DNA from 2 places in the Oribacterium sp. oral taxon 108 str. F0425 genome. Region 1 is predicted to be linked to the other one. Evidence: predicted binding sites of a transcription regulator. Region 1 holds the regulator's gene; the other holds the start of a gene.
What was found. Region 1 encodes Rex, which represses fermentation and respiration genes when NADH is low (regulators of the CRP and FNR family bind a similar motif). Its sites were predicted from a motif close to ATTGTTAANTANTTAACAAT; they were not measured.
Positions count from the first base shown of each region.

Region 2: a site for Rex is predicted at 1,910-1,929, ahead of gap (type I glyceraldehyde-3-phosphate dehydrogenase). Genes of this name have one in related genera too.

Region 1 is NZ_AFIH01000001.1:1,169,972-1,180,048, forward strand. Features, by position in the region: gene HMPREF9124_RS05525 (GGDEF domain-containing protein) at 1-4, shown strand, start outside; gene HMPREF9124_RS05530 (hypothetical protein) at 36-824, opposite strand; gene HMPREF9124_RS05535 (methyl-accepting chemotaxis protein) at 1,008-3,305, shown strand; tRNA gene HMPREF9124_RS05540 (tRNA-Gly) at 3,644-3,714, shown strand; tRNA gene HMPREF9124_RS05545 (tRNA-Phe) at 3,720-3,792, shown strand; tRNA gene HMPREF9124_RS05550 (tRNA-Gly) at 3,797-3,868, shown strand; tRNA gene HMPREF9124_RS05555 (tRNA-Ser) at 4,012-4,097, shown strand; tRNA gene HMPREF9124_RS05560 (tRNA-Leu) at 4,239-4,321, shown strand; partial or broken gene tkt (transketolase) at 4,453-6,434, shown strand; gene fsa (fructose-6-phosphate aldolase) at 6,489-7,145, shown strand; gene HMPREF9124_RS05575 (redox-sensing transcriptional repressor Rex) at 7,240-7,869, shown strand; gene HMPREF9124_RS05580 (NAD(P)H-hydrate dehydratase) at 7,866-9,221, shown strand; partial or broken gene alr (alanine racemase) at 9,265-10,077, shown strand, end outside.
Region 2 is NZ_AFIH01000001.1:1,729,978-1,740,054, reverse strand. Features, by position in the region: gene HMPREF9124_RS08175 (Na/Pi cotransporter family protein) at 127-1,812, shown strand; gene gap (type I glyceraldehyde-3-phosphate dehydrogenase) at 2,059-3,084, shown strand; gene HMPREF9124_RS08165 (phosphoglycerate kinase) at 3,257-4,474, shown strand; gene tpiA (triose-phosphate isomerase) at 4,574-5,311, shown strand; gene HMPREF9124_RS08155 (methyl-accepting chemotaxis protein) at 5,452-7,575, opposite strand; gene HMPREF9124_RS08150 (GNAT family N-acetyltransferase) at 7,869-8,513, shown strand; gene metK (methionine adenosyltransferase) at 8,654-9,712, opposite strand; SAM riboswitch class I at 9,814-9,919, opposite strand; gene HMPREF9124_RS08140 (potassium channel family protein) at 10,011-10,077, opposite strand, start outside.

The sequences.
Region 1 (10,077 bases):
CTAATGAACGGGTATAGCAGGAAAAGCTGCAGGTTTTAGTTTTTCTTCTTGGAGGATTTTTTTTCGGAACTGCTTTCTGTCTTGGAAGAACTTTTATCGGAATCGCTTCCTTTTTTGGAAGCGGTTTCTTTTTTATTGTCGGATGATTCTTCTTCCAAATCCGCCTTTGTTTTAGGATAGGGAGAATCTTCCAAATTGAAGTTTCCGCTTACCTGATTCCCTGCATTGTCGGAAACATAGACGGTAATGCCGTTTGTTTTCATGGAAAACTGGACCGTACCGGTGTTTTCATCAATATTTTTTGGCTTTATATTGTCGCCATCCTTGTCTATTCCGTAAATCGAAGCGAAGTCAACGCCCGACTGTGTGTCGCTTACCGTAAACTCCACATAACCGGAACCCAGAACGACATGGTCCTCATCGATGACGGGAGGATTTTCATCAAAACTGTTGATTTGGGAATTTACCACCTTTTGCATTCCGTTGATAGAAGTCACACTGATTCGAAGATTTCCGTTACTGCTGACAGGAATAAGGTAATTTTGATTTTCTTTTGTAAAATTCAGTTCTTCTCCCTCCAGCTTTGCGGAAAAATTCTTAATCGGAAGAACGGAATCCACATGCACGAGCACAGCCAAGGCGTTTTTGTCTCCATGCTCTGTCGGATCATTGACCTGCAATTTGGGTGTGGCCAGGACAAAGAAGAGTATGCAGGAATTTAGAACAAGATAGGGTAAAACATAATGTAAAAGTATGGAAAGGAAGGGGGACTTCTTTTTCTTTTTTTTCATGTAGAAATCCTGTTTTCTTCCGGATTCAGCCATAATTCAGCCTCCTTTATATCTTAATACTGGCAAAAAAGTATAGCAAAACTTCCATGGACTGGCAAGATAACAAATCTTAATATAGTCTTGGAAAAAATAAAAATAAAATTTTAATAAATATTATATTTCAAATACTTTTCTCCGATAATGAGGTAGATTGGTTTTTTTAGAGGGGAGAAAACAATGAAATCGATTCGTAATACTTTAATACTTTGCATGTTATTACCCATCGTGGTTGCTTTTGCTATGTTGGGTGGCACCTTAATGCTGTACATGAGTAATATCAGTGTTTCCGATGGAAACAAGACTATGCCGATTGCTGCCGCACAGACGGGAGAGTCTGTGGATGGCGTCTTAAATCTGGTACAGTCGAAGGTGGATTCCTTGGTGATGGCAACTTCCAGCCTTGCGGATGAAGACAAAATTCTCGGGAAGGACAGTCAATACTTTAGCGATTTCGAGAAGCGTATGAATGAGCTGGTTGTTTCCTCCACAAAGGATATCAACGGCTTGGTAGCTTCTTATATTCGTTATGACCCGAAGCTCACCTATGGTACTTCCGGAACGTTCTATACGGATGCGGACGGAAACGGTACTTTGGAAGAAGTGACTCCGACGGATTTGGGTGCATATGATCCCAGTGATATGGAACATGTCGGATGGTTCTATACGCCGTTGCAAAACAAGAAGGCAACTTGGATGGAGCCGTATTTTAATGCGAATATCAATAAAACCATTATTTCCTATGTGAGCCCGGTTTATTTAAAGAGCGGGGAAGGCTTTGCGGTTGTCGGAGTGGATTTTGACTTTGATTACCTGAATCAATTGTTTTTAAAGCATCAAAAATACCATCCGGGAGATACCTATCTTTTAAATGCGGACGGAAAAATTTTATATCATCCGGATTTTACAAATGGAGAAAATTTTGCTGATATTTTAGACGGAAAATACAAAAATGTTATCTCCCAAATTCTCAGTACGGACAGCGGATACGTAAATGAGGGAAGTAAAAAGGATGCTGTTTTGCTGGGCTTCAGTACACTTGACAATGGCTGGAAGGTAGTGGTAACACCGGACCACAAGGATATTTACGGAGCCATTGAAACCCTGCAGATGACTTTGGGATTCTTCATTGCGGTTTATCTGATTATCATGCTCTTCATCTCGCTTTGGGTAGGAAACAAACAGGCTAAACCGATTCTGGCACTTACCAAGTCGGTGAAAAAATTGGCCTCCGGTTCTTTAGACGAAGAAATCTCGGTAAAGAGCAGGAATGAAATCGGATCTCTTGCACATGGACTCAGACAATTGGTAGGACAATTAAAGGATTACAGAGCTTATATTCAAGAGATTACGGACAGCTTAAATGAGATTCAAAACGGTAATCTGAACATTGAGCTGAAGAATGAATATGCAGGAGAGTTTGCTAAGGTCAAGGTGGCTCTTTTGGATTTGTCGGATAAGCTGACAGATTTAATCGGGAATATTCAACTTTCCTCCGATCAGGTTTCCGAATCTGCAAAGAATGTGTCAAACGGAGCGCAGAATTTGACGGAAGGCTCGATGTCTCAGGCAAGCAGTATCGAAGAGTTGTCTGCAACAATCAGCGATATCTCCTCACGAATTAAGATGAATGCGGACAATGCGGGAAAGGCCGATTCTGAAGCCAAGGTAGGGCAGGAAGAGTTATTAAAGAGCGATGGACAGATGCAGGAAATGAAGAAGTCCATGAACCATATCAATGAAAAATCAGCGGAAATCAGTAAAATCATCAAGACAATTGATGACATTGCTTTCCAAACCAACATTCTCGCCTTAAATGCGGCAATTGAGGCTGCCAGAGCGGGTGAAGCGGGAAAAGGCTTTGCGGTTGTGGCTGACGAAGTTCGTAATCTTGCGCAGAAATCTGCTGAAGCGGCGCAAAATACAACTGTGCTTATCGATGAGACGGTAAAAGCGGTTGAAGTGGGAAGCAGTCTTGCGGACAGCACGGCAAATACTCTGCATCAGGTAGTTGAAGGACAAAATTCTTTAAGTAATTTAATCACGGAAATCGCCAGGGCCTCTGAGCAACAATCCTCTGCAGTATCCCAGATTACTACGGGAATTGAGCAGATTTCCAGTGTTGTACAAAATAACAGTGCTACCGCACAGGAAAGCTCTGCAGCGAGCATGGAGTTAAATGAACAGGCTGAGAAACTGCGAAATCAAATCAGCAGATTCCGCCTTCGCGAAAGAGACAAGTCCGGCTTAGATGCAGAACCGACTGTTGTTCCGGATGAAAAAGAGGAAGTTTTGGAAGAAGTTCCGGAAAACAAAGAAGTTTTTCGGGAAGAAACAAAACGTTCGGAATATAATAAACCGGTTAAGGCGGTAGATGTACGCTCGGAATATAATAAACCGGTTAAGGCGGTAAATGTACGTCCGGAATATAGAGAAGCGGAAGAAGAGTTTGTCTCGAACGCAGGAGATAAATATTAAAGCGCAGAGAAATAGAAGAAAGAGTGACACGATTATTTCGCTTGTTTGTCATGGAGAAGAGCATTCGTCCTTTCCTTTTTGGGAAGGGGCGGATGCTTTTTCACTTGTTTTGGAGCGAAAGGAAGGCAACAGACATTGGAACAAAGAAAGGCGACAGACATTGGAACAAAGGAAGGTGGAAAACATATTGGAACAAAGAAAGGTGACAAACATATTGGGAAGGAGCGGAAAAACAGGTGCTTCCGAGACTTCAGCAAAAAAAGAAAAAAACGTTGACAAGATTATAAGGCATATAGTAATATATCGTTCGTGCCTCGAAAATAGAAGAGAACACAATTGCGGGTGTAGTTCAATGGTAGAATGTCAGCCTTCCAAGCTGAACACGTGGGTTCGATTCCCATCACCCGCTTTTTTGCCCAGATAGCTCAGTCGGTAGAGCAGAGGACTGAAAATCCTCGTGTCACTGGTTCGATTCCGGTTCTGGGCATTGTGCGCGAGTGGTAGAGTGGTACTATGTCTCCTTGCCAAGGAGAAGGTCGCGGGTTCGATTCCCGTCTCGCGCTCTCAGAGTAAATCGAAGGATAGCCCTTCGATTTTTTTTATTCACAACGAGTGGATCAGGCGAAGCCTGAGACATCTTTTATAACGTTTTTACTTAGCTATTGACAAAAGCATCCTTTTCCTTTACTCTGATTTAGATTTACTAGCAGAGGTATCGAAGTGGTCATAACGAGGCGGTCTTGAAAACCGTTTGTCCGCAAGGGCGCGTGGGTTCGAGTCCCACCCTCTGCGCTATCTGAAAAAGTCCGGAGTTTGAGCCGTATGGCTGAAAACACCGGGCTTTTATCTTTTTCGACGAGTAGCGTGCGCCCGGCTTACGGAAAAAGAATTTGCTTGACTGTAAAATCCAAAAATGCTATAGTTACCGAGTTCGCAGAAGTGGCGGAATGGCAGACGCGCACGGTTCAGGTCCGTGTGAGGTAACACTCATGTGGGTTCAACTCCCATCTTCTGCATGATAGGAGAACTTGGAATGATTCTGAATTATTCCAGGTTCTTTTTTCTTTTTTCCGATTCACAGATAGACATTTTCACTTCCTATGGTAAAATTATTAAGAAACTCTTGGACGAAATGTAGGAGGAAACGATGAATAGGGAAATAGAAACAAAAGCAATTAACAGTATTCGTATACTTTCCGCGGATGGCATACAGAAGGCAAATTCCGGACATCCCGGTTTACCTCTCGGAGCAGCGCCTGCCGCATATACTCTCTGGGGCAAGTTCTTGAACTTTAATCCAAGTCATTTACAGTGGGAAAACAGAGACCGCTTTATTTTATCTGCAGGGCATGGTTCCATGCTGCTTTATTCCCTATTACATTTATTCTCTTGCGGTCTTAAGAAAGAGGATTTGATGTCCTTTAGACAAATGGGATCCCTGACCCCGGGACATCCGGAGTATGGTCATACCATGGGGGTTGATGCTACGACGGGACCCTTGGGAGCGGGACTGGCTATGGCAGTCGGCTTTGCCATGGCGGAGAGTCATTTAAGCGCGGAGTTCAATAAAGAAGGGCTTCCCCTGGTAGATCACAGAACTTATGCACTTTGCGGCGACGGATGCCTTATGGAAGGTATTTCCTCAGAAGCCCTGTCTCTTGCGGGAACGTTGAATTTACATAAGCTGACCATTTTGTATGATTCCAATCATATTTCTATAGAGGGAAATACGGAGATTGCCTTTACGGAAAATGTCCAGAAGCGTATGGAGGCATTTGGCTTTAAAACACTTACCGTAGAAGATGGAAATGATGTTTCGGCTATTGCTGCGGCTTTACAGAAGGCTAAGGAAGATGACTCTGCACCGTATTTCATTACGGTTAAGACGGATATCGGCTATGGGGTTCCAAAGAAGCAGGGGACGGCTTCCGCTCACGGAGAGCCCCTGGGCGAAGAAAATATCAAAGAGATGCGCAAATTCCTGAGCTGGGAGTATGAGGAAGCGTTCTACATTCCGGAAGAGGTCTATGCACATTATCAAGGTCTTTTAGAAGAAAAAAGAAGGCATACGATGATTGGGAGACGGTTAAAACGGAGTATGCGAAAAAATATCCTGCAGAGTATGAGAAATATGTATCTTATCATGATCCCAAGAAAGTCTTGGATTTGGTGAACAATGAAGCGCTTTGGGCAAAACAGGAGAAGGCGGATGCGACCCGAAACTCCTCCGGAGAAGTTCTCCAGATTTTAAAAGAGGCTGTGCCGAATCTTTTTGGAGGCGCTGCAGACCTTGCTCCTTCCACCAAGACGGAAATGAAGGGAGAAGGATTCTTCTCGAAAGAGAACAGACTGGGCAAGAACATCCACTTCGGGGTGAGAGAGCTGGCTATGGCCGGAATTGCAAACGGCATTCTCTTACATGGAGGATATCGTTCCTATGCATCTACCTTCTTTGTTTTCAGTGATTATATTAAACCAATGGCAAGACTATCCGCTTTGATGCGGATTCCGCAAATATTTATTTTAACGCATGACAGTATCGGAGTAGGGGAGGATGGTCCTACTCATGAGCCAATTGAACAATTGGCTATGCTCCGTTCAACACCGAATTTCCGTGTATTCCGTCCTGCTGACAGACAGGAGACGGCGGCCGCCTGGTTCTCCGCATTGAGCAGTACGGATTGTCCTACTGCCATTGTTTTAAGCAGACAGAACTTACCGCAGTTATGCCGGGATGGAAAGGAAGCTCTGCAGGGAGCTTATATTCTTTCGGATTCCGAGAAAACACCGGAACTCATTTTCATTGCTACCGGTTCCGAGGTGGAACTCGCGGAAAATGCGGCAGAGATTTTAAGGGCAGAGGGAAGAGCGGTTCGTGTTGTTTCCATGCCGTCTATGGAAGTTTTTGAAATGCAAAGCAAAGAGTATCGGGACAAGGTACTTCCCGCCTCCGTTGAAAAACGAATTTCTGTGGAAGCCCTTTCCTCTTTTGGTTGGGGCAAATATGTAGGTCTCAAAGGAAAATCTTTATCGATGGACGGATTCGGTGCATCGGGACCTGCTAAGGAATTGTTTAAGCACTTCGGCTTCACGGTGGAGAACCTTGTAAACATGGCAAGATCTCTTTAAAGAAGAGGAACAGTCGTTTTAAAGTATTTATTTTAGCCAAAAAAGGAGAGTTATATGAAGTTTTTTATTGATACTGCTAATGTTGATGAAATTCGGGAAGCCTATGATATGGGAATTATTTGCGGATGTACGACGAATCCTTCCTTGATTGCGAAGGAGGGAAGAGACTATACGGAAACCTTAAAGGAGATTGCTTCCTTTCTGGACGGCCCTATCTCCGGCGAAGTAAAGGCGGATACCGTAAAAGCGGAAGATATGATTCAAGAAGGAAGGGAAATTGCTTCTATTTCTAAAAACATGGTTGTTAAGATTCCTATGACGGAGGAAGGAATGAAGGCGGTTAAGGTTCTTTCCAAAGAGGGGATTAAGACCAACGTTACTCTGATTTTCTCCGCTACACAGGCTATCCTTGCGGCAAGAGCGGGAGCGACCTATGTTTCTCCTTTCCTCGGAAGATTGGATGATATTTCTTCCGACGGGATGATTTTAATTGAGGACATTATGGAAATCTTTTCTATGTATCCGGAGATTGAAACAGAGGTGATTTGCGCCTCCGTACGTCATCCGATTCATGTGGTACAATGTGCCAAGACCGGAGCGGATATTGCTACCGTACCGTTTAAAGTCTTAAAGCAGATGATGCATCATCCATTAACGGATATAGGTATTGAAAAGTTTATTGCAGATTACAGGAAGGTATTTTCCAACTAAGAATGTTTTTTATTCTTTTTCCTGTTATAGCATTGACAGCATTTTCACAAGTAATTATATTGGGAAGGTAGGCAGTAAAATCAGGTGAAAGAATATGGAACGTAAAGAGATATCAAAAGCAGTTATCCAACGTCTTCCGCGGTATTATCGTTATTTGGAAGACTTGATGGATCAAGGAATAGAACGTATTTCCTCCGGGGATTTATCCCGGAGGATGCATTTAACGGCATCACAGATTCGACAGGATTTAAATAATTTCGGCGGTTTCGGACAGCAGGGCTATGGCTACAATGTTTTCAATTTGCATGAGGAGATTGCCAAGATTCTGAAAATTGATCAAGTTCATTCGATGATTATCGTCGGTGCCGGACACTTGGGATTGGCACTTTCGAACTATACCAATTTTAGAAAAAGAGGATTTGATATCAAGGGGGTATTTGATAATAATCCGAAGGTGATTGGACAGGAAGCCGGAGGCGTCAAGGTTTCTCCCATGTCTGAGATGAAGGATATTGTGGAGAAAAATCATATTCGCTTGGCAGCACTGTGCATTCCCAAGGATGCAGCCGTTAAAATTGTGGATGATCTTATTTCGTACGGGGTAAGCGGATTTTGGAATTTTGCACATGTGGATTTGGAAGTTCCCGAACATGTAGTGGTGGAAAATGTGCATCTTTCCGAAAGTTTGATGAGACTGTCTTACCGTGTTTTTGAGGAACAATGATGATGATATCTGTGGGCTCTGATATTCTGGAAATAGCTAGAGTGGAGCGTTTACAGAAAAAAGGCAGAGTAGAGAGGATTTTTACAGAAGAAGAACGCCGGCAAAGCGAGGGAAAAGCTTCTCGTCTTGCCGGTGATTTTAGTGTGAAAGAAGCGGTGGCAAAGGCACTCGGAACCGGAATAAGAGGTTTTTCACTTTTGGATATTGAGGTTTTGCGGGATGAACTTGGAAAACCCTATGTCAAGCTTTACGGCAATGCTTTAAAGCTCTTTAAAGCGCGGAGAGGACAGGCTTTGGAGGTGAGTATTTCCAACACAAAAAGTCTGGTGATTGCCAGTGCAGTAATCCTTGGAAAAGAAGCCGGAGGGCAGATGGATGCTTTGTGTGAAACAAAAAGATACTTTTTATCCATTCCGAAGAGGAATCCTTTGTCTCATAAGGGTTCTTACGGAACAGTGGGAATCATAGCCGGAAAAAAAGGGATGGCCGGAGCGGCTTTTTTCTCCGCCTTGGCTGCCTATCGGGCCGGAGCCGGCTTGGTTCATCTGGTCTCCGATGAGGAAAATAGAAGCGTTCTGCAAACCATGGTTCCTGAAGCGATTCTTTCGGATGTGAGAGAACTGAAGGTGGAAGAGCTATTGCAAAAAAGTGAAATTATCCTATTCGGTCCGGGAATCGGAACGGGAGAAGATAGAGAAAGGCTTCTCCTGAAGCTTTTAAACGAGCTAAGAAACTTTCCTCCGGCTTTTCTTATTTTGGATGCGGATGCGTTAAATGTGATAGCGGAGTCCTCTTTGTTGGACGAGGCATTATGTAAGGCTGCGGAGTACTGTCCGATTATTCTTACGCCGCATCTTAAAGAATTTTCGAGGCTTTGCCATTGCTCTCTTGAGGAAATTCTAAAAAACAAAGAAGAATTGGGTCGGAAATATGCTGCGAAGCATCGCTGTATTTTAATTCTGAAATCGCATGATACGATGGTTTTTACCCCTTTTTCGGAGGATACGGGGAAAGAAACAGTACCGGGCAAAGAGGACAATTTTTGGGAAGGAAAAGGCTTTTTCCATAATCGGGAAGCATCTCCATCCTTAAGTAAGGGGGGCTCGGGAGATGCTTTTGCCGGTCTTTTAGCCGGTCTTCTGGCGGTTTTAAAGGAAAGATATCCGGAAATAGATAAGCATGAACTTGCGTTTCAGGCGGCCTGTCTTTCCGTTCTCATTCAGGTGAGAGGGGGGAAGCTGGCAGCGGAAGCCGAGGGAGAGCATGCTGTCCTGGCAAGGGACCTTCCTCATTATTTTGCCCTTGCCATGGAAGAGTTTATAGAAAAGGATGATGGGAAAGATGACAGATAAAAAGAGTTACGACAGAACCTATGCCATTGTGAATTTAGACAGGATGGAGGAGAATCTTCGACTCTGTAAGAAAAGTTTGAGAGAGGGCATAGCATTCTGTGCTGTAATTAAAATGGATGCTTATGGGCATGGCATGGTGGAAGTGGCGAAAGCGGTAGAGGAAGAATGTGCACTTTTCGGCGTGGCAACCATAGAGGAAGCAATTACCTTAAGAAAGGCAGGAATCGAAAAAAATATCCTGGTTCTTGGGGTTGTTCCGGAAAGCCAATATACATCTTTATTTGATTATCGGGTAATGCCGAGTCTCTTCACCACGAGGCAACTCGATAAAATCGAAAAAATAGCGGAAAAAAGAAAACAAAACTGGCGGTACATATTGCTTTGGATACCGGAATGGGAAGAATCGGGATCCAAGTAGAAGAAAAAGATGCTTTGAAGACGGCAATGGATATTTTGAACAGTCCCTATGTGGAAGTGGAGGGGATTTTTTCTCATTTTGCATCCTGTGACGAGGCGGATAAGAGTTATACCTTGAAACAACATAAGCGCTTCCACGATTTTTTGGAAAGTTTGAAGAAAGAAGGCTATACCATTCCCCTATGTCATATTTCGAATTCTGCAGGGATCTTGGAAGATATTGGTACAGAGTACAATATGGTACGGGACGGCATCGCGCTTTACGGGATTTATCCTTCTTCGGAAGTGAGGCAGGACCTGCCCCTCAAGATGGCACTTTCCTGGAAGGCGAAAATTTCGCATATAAAGACTGTTCCGAAGGGAGAGGGAATTTCCTACGGTTCCGCCTTTGTGACGGACAGGGAAATGCGGATTGCCACGATTCCGGTGGGCTATGGAG
Region 2 (10,077 bases), 560 kb from region 1:
TTTTCGGAACTAGTTCTTGTATTTTCAAAAAAGCGTTTGTATACTAAGCCAAGGTGTCATTAGACAGCAGGGCTTATTTTTTTGGGAGAAAAGAGTCTATCCTGTGGAGAAGGGTGAGGAAGGTTTATGAGCTATCTTTCTAGTTTATTCAGCCTCTTTGGGGGCTTGGGTATGTTTTTGTACGGCATGACCGTGATGAGCGACGGTATGCAGAAGGCGGCCAGTTCCAAAATGTCCAAATTCTTAAATATTGTAACGGAAAATCGCGTCATGGCGGTTATTTTAGGAGCGGGCATTACAGCCCTGGTGCAGTCTTCTTCTGCAACTACCGTTATGGTAGTCGGCTTTGTTAATGCCGGTATTCTCAATCTTTCTCAATCCGTTGGAATCATTATGGGCGCTAATATCGGAACGACCATTACTGCGTGGATGGTATCCTTGACGCAGGTGTCCGGTTCCGCCTTGAGTATTTTCAAGCCGGAGTTTTTTGCTCCGCTACTCGTTGGCTTCGGCTCTTTTCGTCTGCTTTTCGGAAAAAAAGGAAACGATGATCTTCTTGCGGACTTCTGTGTCGGTGTGGGGCTTATTTTCATCGGACTTGAATTTATGAGTTCCGCCGTATCGCCTTATGCCAATTCCCCCATTTTTTCCAAGGCATTCCAGATCATGGGGGGGAATCCGATTCTGGGCATTCTTACCGGAGCGGTTGTCACGGGGCTGATCCAGTCCTCCGCGGCTTCCGTATCCATTTTACAGACTTTGGCTCTTTCCGGGGCGGTACCGAGAGCTGCAGGCTTTTATATTACTCTGGGACAGAATATAGGTACCTGTGTTACCGCAATGATTTCTTCTGCCGGAGCCTCCAGGACCGCGAAGAGGGCGGCTATGATTCACTTACTTTTCAACGTGACCGGTGCAGTACTCTTTGGAATCATCATCTTTTTAATGAGTTTGCCTTTTGCAAGCTTTTTTCAGGGGCGCTTAAGTCCGGTTGAGATTTCCATGTTTCACACCATTTTTAATATCAGCTGCACAATCGTGCTCTATCCTTTTGCCGATCTTTTGGTGGCTCTTTCCGGCAAGCTTGTTTTGGAGACAAAGAAGGATAAGGAAGAGGCTGAAAATCCGAATCATTATACGGAAGTGGAGAAAAGCCTTATTCAGCATCTTGACCTACGTATTTTGGAATCTCCGGCAATTGCCATTGCGGCCGCAAAGTCGGAAGTGGTCAATATGGCACGGATTACGGAAGAAAATATTCATCATGCCACAGATATTCTTTTAGAAGAGAAAACAGAAGAAATCCCGGAGATTTTTAAACAGGAAAAGGTAATTGACAATATGCAAAAGCTCCTGACCGAGTATTTGATTCATATCGGAAATTTATCCTTAAATGAAATGCAAAAATTGGAAGTGAACAATATGTTCAATACCATTACGGATATAGAACGTGCGGGAGACCATGCTGAAAACATTGCGGAGCAGGCAAAGTTCGCGGAGGAGCATGCCATTTCCTTCTCGGAAATCGGACAGGACGATATTCGTAAGATTTCGAAGACTGTTGTAGAATCTTTCCATGCCAGTATAGAGGCCTTTGAGAAAAATGATTTGGATATGGTTGTGAAGACAGCGCACTTGGAAGATCAGGTGGATGAGATGGAAGAGGATATGAGGGAAACGCATATCGAACGTCTGAATTCAGGAGCCTGTGCCCCACAGGCAGGAGTTGTGTTCCTGGATGTCATCTCCGATCTGGAGCGTATTTCCGACCATGCGGACAATATTGCCGGCTATGTAAAGGCGATGATTTAAAGTGTTTCCCGCTTTGTGATTAAATATTTTTAAAAAAGAAGTATTTTTATGTGCAGAATCTTTCTATAGGAGATTCTGCATTTCTTTTTATGAAAAAAAGGTGAAATTTTTAACAAATGCAATAATTTCCCTTGAAAAAATAAGCTTCGTGCAATAGAATAGACGCTGTTATGTGAGAGAGGATTCGAAGAACGAATTTTCTCGTTATAAGAGGAAAGTTCACAAATAATTAGGAGGAAAAGGAATATGGCAGTTAAAGTAGCGATTAATGGATTTGGTCGTATTGGACGTTTGGCATTCCGTCAGATGTTTGATCATGAGGGGACAGAGATTGTTGCTATCAATGATTTAACCGATCCTAAGATGCTTGCTCACCTTTTGAAATATGATTCTTCTCAGGGAAGATATAAGTATTGCGATAGTGTTGTGGCCGGCGAGGACTACATCGAGGTTAAGGGAAAGAAAATTAAGATTTACAAGGAGGCTGATGCTTCCAAGTTACCTTGGGGACAGCTTTCCGTAGACGTAGTTTTAGAGTGTACCGGTTTCTATACTTCCAAAGAGAAGTCCGAGGCACACATTAAGGCAGGTGCTAAGAAGGTTGTTATTTCCGCTCCGGCAGGAAATGATCTTCCGACTATCGTTTACAATGTTAACCATGAAATCTTAAAGGCAGAGGACAACATTATCTCTGCTGCATCCTGCACAACCAACTGCTTAGCTCCTATGGCTAAGGCATTAAATGATTTCGCTCCGATTCAGTCCGGAATCATGGCAACGATTCACGCTTATACAGGTGACCAGATGATTCTTGACGGCCCGCACAGAAAGGGTGATTTAAGAAGAGCAAGAGCCGGCGCTGTAAATATTGTTCCGAACTCCACCGGTGCAGCTAAGGCTATCGGCCTTGTTATTCCGGAGTTAAACGGAAAGCTGATCGGATCCGCACAGAGAGTTCCGGTTCCAACAGGTTCCACCACTCTGCTTTTCGCAGTGGTTAAGTCCTCCAAGGAAGTAACGAAGGAGAGCATCAACGCTGCTATGAAGGCTGCTTCCGATCCCGAGACCTACGGATACACAGAGGATGAAGTTGTTTCCAGCGATATCGTTGGAATGACCTACGGTTCTCTCTTTGATGCGACCCAAACCATGGTTTCCAAGGTTGGAGACGATCTCTACGAGGTTCAGGTAGTTTCATGGTATGACAACGAGAACTCCTATACTTCTCAGATGGTTCGTACTATTAAGTACTTCGAGAAGTTTGTAAAGTAATTGATTCATAACAAGTATCGTGCGAAAAGCGTGCGATATCTCGTTTATAAATTGAAATTTATACTGTAAAGCTATGCGGGGAAGCCGCCGGAGTGTGTGCTCCGGCGGTTTTCCCTTTATTACGGGAGCTACGAGAGATTACAGGCTCCCGCCAATAGGAAAGGGGAATGATATGGCAGAATTAAACAAAAAGTCGGTAGATGATATTTCTGTAAAAGGAAAAAGAGTGCTTTGTCGTTGTGACTTCAATGTTCCTTTAAAGGATGGGAAGATTACCGATGAAAATAGACTTGTAGCAGCGCTTCCTACAATTAAGAAGCTTATTTCCGATGGTGGCAAGGTCATTCTTTGTTCTCACTTAGGAAAGCCGAAGGGTGAGCCGAAGCCGGAATTATCTCTGGCTCCTGTAGCAAAGCGTCTTTCTGAGCTTTTGGGGCAGCCCGTTCTTTTTGCAAAGGATGACAATGTAGTAGGAGAGAATGCGAAGAAAGCCGTTTCCGAAATGAAGGATGGAGATGTTATTCTTTTAGAGAATACTCGTTACAGAGCGGAGGAGACCAAGAATGGAGAAGCATTCTCCAAAGAACTGGCTTCTCTTGCCGATGTTTTTGTAAATGATGCTTTCGGTACCGCGCATAGAGCACACTGCTCCAATGTGGGTGTAACCGAGTTTATTGACGGACCCGCTGTGGTTGGCTACCTGATGGAGAAGGAGATTCGTTTCCTCGGCCAGGCGGTAGAGAACCCGGTTCGTCCCTTCGTGGCTATCCTTGGCGGTGCAAAGGTTTCCGATAAGCTTGCGGTAATCGACAATCTCTTAGAGAAGTGCGATACCTTGATTATCGGCGGCGGTATGGCATTCACCTTTGTAAAGGCGCAGGGCTATGAAATCGGAAAGTCTTTAGTGGACGACGAGAAACTTCAGTACTGTAAGGATATGCTTGCAAAAGCAAAGGAAAAGGGCTGCGAGATTTTACTTCCTGTAGACGCGGTTTGCGCTGCTTCTTTCCCGGATCCGATTGATGACAAGAATCTTCCGGTTAAGACCGTGGATATCGATGCCATTCCCTCTGATATGTTGGGACTCGATATCGGACCGAAGACACAGGAGCTTTTTGCGAATGCTGTAAAGACTGCAAAGACTGTGGTTTGGAACGGACCTATGGGTGTATTTGAGAACCCGATTCTTGCACAGGGAACCATCGCGGTTGCAAAGGCTCTTGCGGAGACTGATGCGACAACTATCATTGGCGGCGGCGACAGTGCTGCTGCTGTGAATACTTTGGGATTCGGAGATAAGATGACACACATTTCCACCGGCGGTGGTGCTTCTCTGGAATTCTTGGAAGGTAAGGAGCTTCCGGGGGTAGCAGCTGCAAACAATAAGTAGGTGTTAGCTGATAAGAGACAGCGTATAAATTATCGTGAGCAGTCTGAAAACGGAGTCCAAGTAATTTAAGTATAGTTTGGAGAAAAAAATGAGAAAAAAATTATTGCCGGAAACTGGAAGATGAATATGACCATTACGGAGGCGAAAGCGCTCTGTGATACCTTGATTCCGATTTCCAATACAGATGAGGTGGACGTGGTCTTCTGCGTTCCGTCCATTGATATTTCTACAGTAGTGGAGAAGGTAAAGGGCACAGCTATCTCTGTTGGAGCGGAGAACCTCTACTTTGAGGATAAGGGAGCCTATACCGGAGAAATCTCCGCTGATATGCTGGTAGATGCCGGTGTAAAATATGTTATTATGGGACACTCAGAGAGAAGAGGCTATTTCCATGAGACCGATGCCGATATCAATAAGAAGGCGAAGAAAGCTCTGGAAAAAGGACTTACTCCGATTATTTGTTGCGGAGAGAGTCTTGAGCAGAGAGAAATGGGAATCTATTTCGAGTGGATTGCAATGCAGATTAAGGCGGCATTTCAGGGAATTTCCGCAGCGGATGCTGCTAAGTGTGTGATTGCTTACGAGCCGATCTGGGCTATCGGAACAGGAAAGACGGCAACGGCAGAGCAGGCGGAAGAGGTTTGCGGTTATATCCGTAAGGTAATAGAAGAGGTTTACAACAAAGAAACTGCAGAGAAGATTCGGATTCAGTACGGCGGATCCATGAACAGCGGAAACTGTAAGGAACTTCTTTCCAAGCCGAATATAGACGGCGGTTTAATAGGCGGCGCTTCCCTAAAGGAAGAGTTTGCGAAGATTGTGCATTATAACGCGTAGGAAGCACAACGTATAGTAAGCAATACACGTTCGAAAAGAAGAAAGGAAAAGGGACTGTGGCATTCCACAGTCCCTTTTCCTTTCTCGCATAAGTCTAGTTTACAGCGATATATCATGTAACAAATTATTTTCTGTTCTTTCTATTCTTCTTTCAGCCGGAAACGTTCTACCAACACATTCATCTTATTGGCCTGGCCGGTCAGTTCTTCAGAGGCTGCTGCACTCTGCTCCGCTGTGGCGGAATTTGCCTGTACCACAGAAGAAATCTGCTGTAAGCCTTGATTCAAAGAAGTAATTCCTTTCAAATCTTTATCGGAAGCGGAAGAAATCTGTTCAATTAAGGTATTGACTTCTTCCGTACTCTTCGAAACGGAATGTAAGGATTCCGCTGTTTCTTCGGTAATTCTTGCTCCCTTTTCCACCGCTTCAATGGTTTCTTCAATCAGCAAGCCTGTATTTTGAGCAGCCTTTGCAGATTTCTGAGCAAGATTTCCTACCTCATCCGCAACTACGGCAAAGCCCTTTCCGGCAGCGCCTGCTCTTGCCGCCTCAATAGCGGCATTCAAGGACAGGATATTCGTTTGGAAGGCAATATCATCGATGGTCTTGATAATTTTACTGATTTCATTGGACTTTGCGGTAATATCATTCATGGCCTTCCGCATTTCTTCCATCTTCTCATTGGACTGCAGTACAGCCGTACCGGCCTCTCCCTGCAATTTAAATGCCTCTCCTGCGGTTTTTGTAGAGGCCTGGATAGAGTGAGAAATATCCTGCATATTGGCGGATAACTCTTCGATAGAAGAAGCCTGTTCCGTTGCGCCTTGTGATAAGCTTTGCGCTCCGGTGTTTACCTGCTCCGCACTTCTTAATACCTGCACGGAAGAGGAATGTACTTCCTGCAAGGTTTTATTCATATCGCTTTGGATATTTTTCAAACTTTCCAAGAGCGGTGCATAATCTCCGATATAGTCTTCGTTTTCCAGATTTTCAGTAAAGTTTCCGCCTGCCATGGCTTCTAAGCGGTCTCTCAGATCAAATACAATCTTTTTGCTTCTTCCGATAACCTCAGAAATGCTGTAAGAAAGTTCTCCGATTTCATCCTGATTAGGATAATGAATTTCCACATCAAAATTTCCATTAGCCACTTCTTTCCCCGCGTCACTGATCTTTCGTAATGGCTTTAAGGCTTTGGAAATCCGGACAAAGTTAATCATCTGAACCAGCATAAAAATTATGACTTCCGATAAAATCAGTGCGAATAATAGTTGATTTTTCTCCTGGTCAAAATGGGGGATAGTCATAGCGGTCTGCACCCACCAATCAACCCCTTCGATTTCCAACGGCACATAGTAGCGAACCTGGCTGTCTCTTTGGAAAAATGCTTCCTTATTCTGCATCTTCTCCACCAGCATATCACTATATTTCTGTCCAATAAGGTCTCCTAAGTTCTTTCCCTTGGCATCAGGGTTATTGCTGTAGACAAAGTTGTTGTGATTGTCTAAAACATCAAAGAACACATTTTCATAGCCAAGAGTACTCATATCCAACTCGTTAAAAACTTCAGTGGAAATTTCCGTGGTTACGATTCCTAAGAATCGATCTCCGTCCAGAATTGGAATGGTCATATAGAAGCTGCTTTTTCCGGTATCCGGATTTTCTATGGGAAGCGTTGCGGAAGCCGCTTTGCTATTCTGTGTCTCCTTATAAAAATCTTGTGTACCGTAAACCTCATAGGGAACCATAGAGAATTTATCTCCATCCGTATCATAGCGAAGAGAGTAATTAACATTTTCCTTGGAAAATACTCCCGGCTCCAACAGTAAAGCCTGACTGACAATTCCCAAGTTATTTTTCGAGAATCCCCGCATGGTATTCATTAAATAATACTCTTCTTCTGCTTCGGGAATCGTGAGAGGGGCACTGACCCCGTCCACTGCACTTTTTCCGCTAAGGGATGAATCTCCGCCGTCTTCTTTTTGAAAGTTGACAAAGCTATCCGCCAAAGATTGCATGGTGGTGCTGGTGTTTACCGTGATTTTATTTACTCTGCCGGCATTCAGGTTAGAAAGAGCATTCATATTTTGCTCATTTTTCTTATTAAATGCTGCACTGGCTACCGACAAAATAAAAGCGGTCATCATCGCAAATAAGAAAAGCATGATAATACCTAAGCTTAAAGAGATTCTTCCGCTTAAGGAATGACTTCGTTTCCTTCTCTTTTCTTGCCTAAGCCCTGTTGTTTGTGCATCGTGTTTTTTCATTGTTCCTTCACTCCTTCTGTAGAAAATTCCATTTTTCTTGCCATTTTGACGAATTTATATCGACAAAAATAAATAGTCTTATAATTTAATAGATTTATCTATTTTACAGTCTTTTTCTAACTTTTAGAGAGATTGGAGAAGAGGACAGCTGTTCTTCTTTTCCTACATCGGAAAACATTCAGTAACGAAATTTGCATTCAGAATTATATTTATTCGATAAAGAGTCGAAAATATTCCGAAAAGGAGACAGGATGTTTCCGGATAAATAGAGCTTTATTTACGGGAGGGATTCCATGATGCATTATCGATTTGCGGAGAAAAAAGATTTACAGGATTGTGTAGAATTGCTCACGGATTCTTTTTTTGATTATCCGTATTTTTCCAATTTCATTGAAGAAAATGAAAAACGAAGAGACTTCGTGCGCTCTATTCAAAGCATTGCTGTTGGAATTTACTATGGAAAGCAAAGGATGATGCTTGCGGAGGAGAACGGGGAAATCCTTGCCGTTGCAGCCATTCAAAGTCCTCGAGATAAGGGAGTGGAATGGAAAGACTATGTTTCCAAGAAAGCGTTGCAAACCTTTCTGATTGGCGGCATTTTCAAAACCTTAGCCTGGATTTCCATGACGGAAAAAGCGGAGAAAGTGATTCATAGCCAACGGAAGCCGTATTGGTATTTAGGTTCATTGGCGGTGAAAAATAACCGAAGAGGAGAAGGCATCGGAGGAAGATTCTTAAAAGAAGGAGTTATCCCTTATGTGGCCGGGGAAGGAGGAGAGCAGTTTACTCTGCTGACCAATACGGAAAGCAATGCCCGCTTTTATGAAAAAGCAGGATTTTCTCTGCTTTCCTATGAAGAACTCCAAACGCCGAAAAAACGAATGGGGAATTGGAGTTATTGTATGGATGTACGAACTGAAAGAGGAATCGTTGCTTAAACGAGATATCACACGCTTTGCGAGCGATACTCGTTATGAAAAAGGTATCTCAGATTTCGTCTACGCCACTTGTTAAGAATAAAGAAGAAAAGGGACACCTCAGATGAAGTGTCCCTTTTTAGTCTTGACAATTATTGAATTTATTTTTCCCAAGGAAGTTCGGGCTTTCCGAAATGGCCGTAGGAGGAAACCAAATTATAGTCAACATTTAACAGGTCTAAACGAGAAATAATTCCCTTCGGTGTCAGGTCATAGCTGTCTAAAACGGAACGCCAGATATTTCCTGCGGGCTCTTTTTCCGTGCCGAAGCAGTCCAGATAAAGAGATACCGGCTCGGCTACTCCGATGGCGTAGGCAAGCTGTACTTCACAGCGATCCGCTCTGCCGGAAGAGACAATGTCTCTGGCAACCTTTCTTGCCATATACGCTGCGGAACGGTCTACTTTGGAGGGATCCTTTCCGGAGAAAGCGCCGCCACCGTGGTGTGCCGCTCCGCCGTAGGTGTCGGCAATGATTTTTCTGCCGGTCAAGCCGGAATCGGCAAAGGAAGATCCTAAAACAAAACGGCCGGTAGGATTTACCAGGATGTGGAAATCGGTGTTCAGATTCATTTCTTCAGCGGTTTCCTGCATGATTTTTTCAATAATCGCACGCACTTCATTTAAACTAGCCGACTCACTGTGCTGGCTGGAAATGAGGAAGGTATCGATTCTATGCTCCTTGTAGTCAAAGCTGACCTGAGCCTTGGCATCCGGCTTTAGGACGGCAAAATCATTTTCCAAATTAAATGCGCGGAGCTTCTGCAGAGCTCTTGTGGAAAGCACATAGGGAAGCGGAAGCATTTCTTCGCTTTCCTTTGTAGCATATCCGAACATCATCCCCTGATCGCCGGCGCCGTCGTGGTCTACACCCATTGCGATATCGGGAGACTGTGCGGAAATCAGCTCCTGTACCTTGTAATTCTCCAATTCTTTCAGTCCGATTTTACGAAGAACATCCATTACCAGTTTTTGATAATCCGGAATATAGGTGGATGTGATTTCTCCAAGGATAATGATGTCGTAATCCTTAATACATACTTCTGCGGCAATTCTTGCCTTCTTATCGTGGGAAAGAATATCGGTCACAATGGCATCACTAATCTGGTCACAGATTTTATCGGGATGTCCGTTAGATACTTGTTCTGATGAAAATAACATATTTTTCCTTTCTTGCCTTAAGCAACAACATAATGAACACTTTTTGCACAGGAATCCTGGCAATAAAAAAGCCATTGGGCGACGCCAATGGTTCATATCAAATCTTATTGATCGAAACAACTGCTTCGCTCAGGTTAGCACCTTCCTTTACAAGGGGTTGCTGCGGTTTCATCGCTCCTATGTAGCTCCACCGTCTCTGAATAAGGTATTAAATTGTGATGGTATAGTAGCTAAAACAAAGTTTCTTGTCAATAAACTTTCGACATATTTTAGAAATATATAAATCGTTTTTTCTCTTCTATACCAATATATGGAAGCACTGCTGGATGTCTTTATCTTTTCCTATAATGAAAAGACTCTCTCCT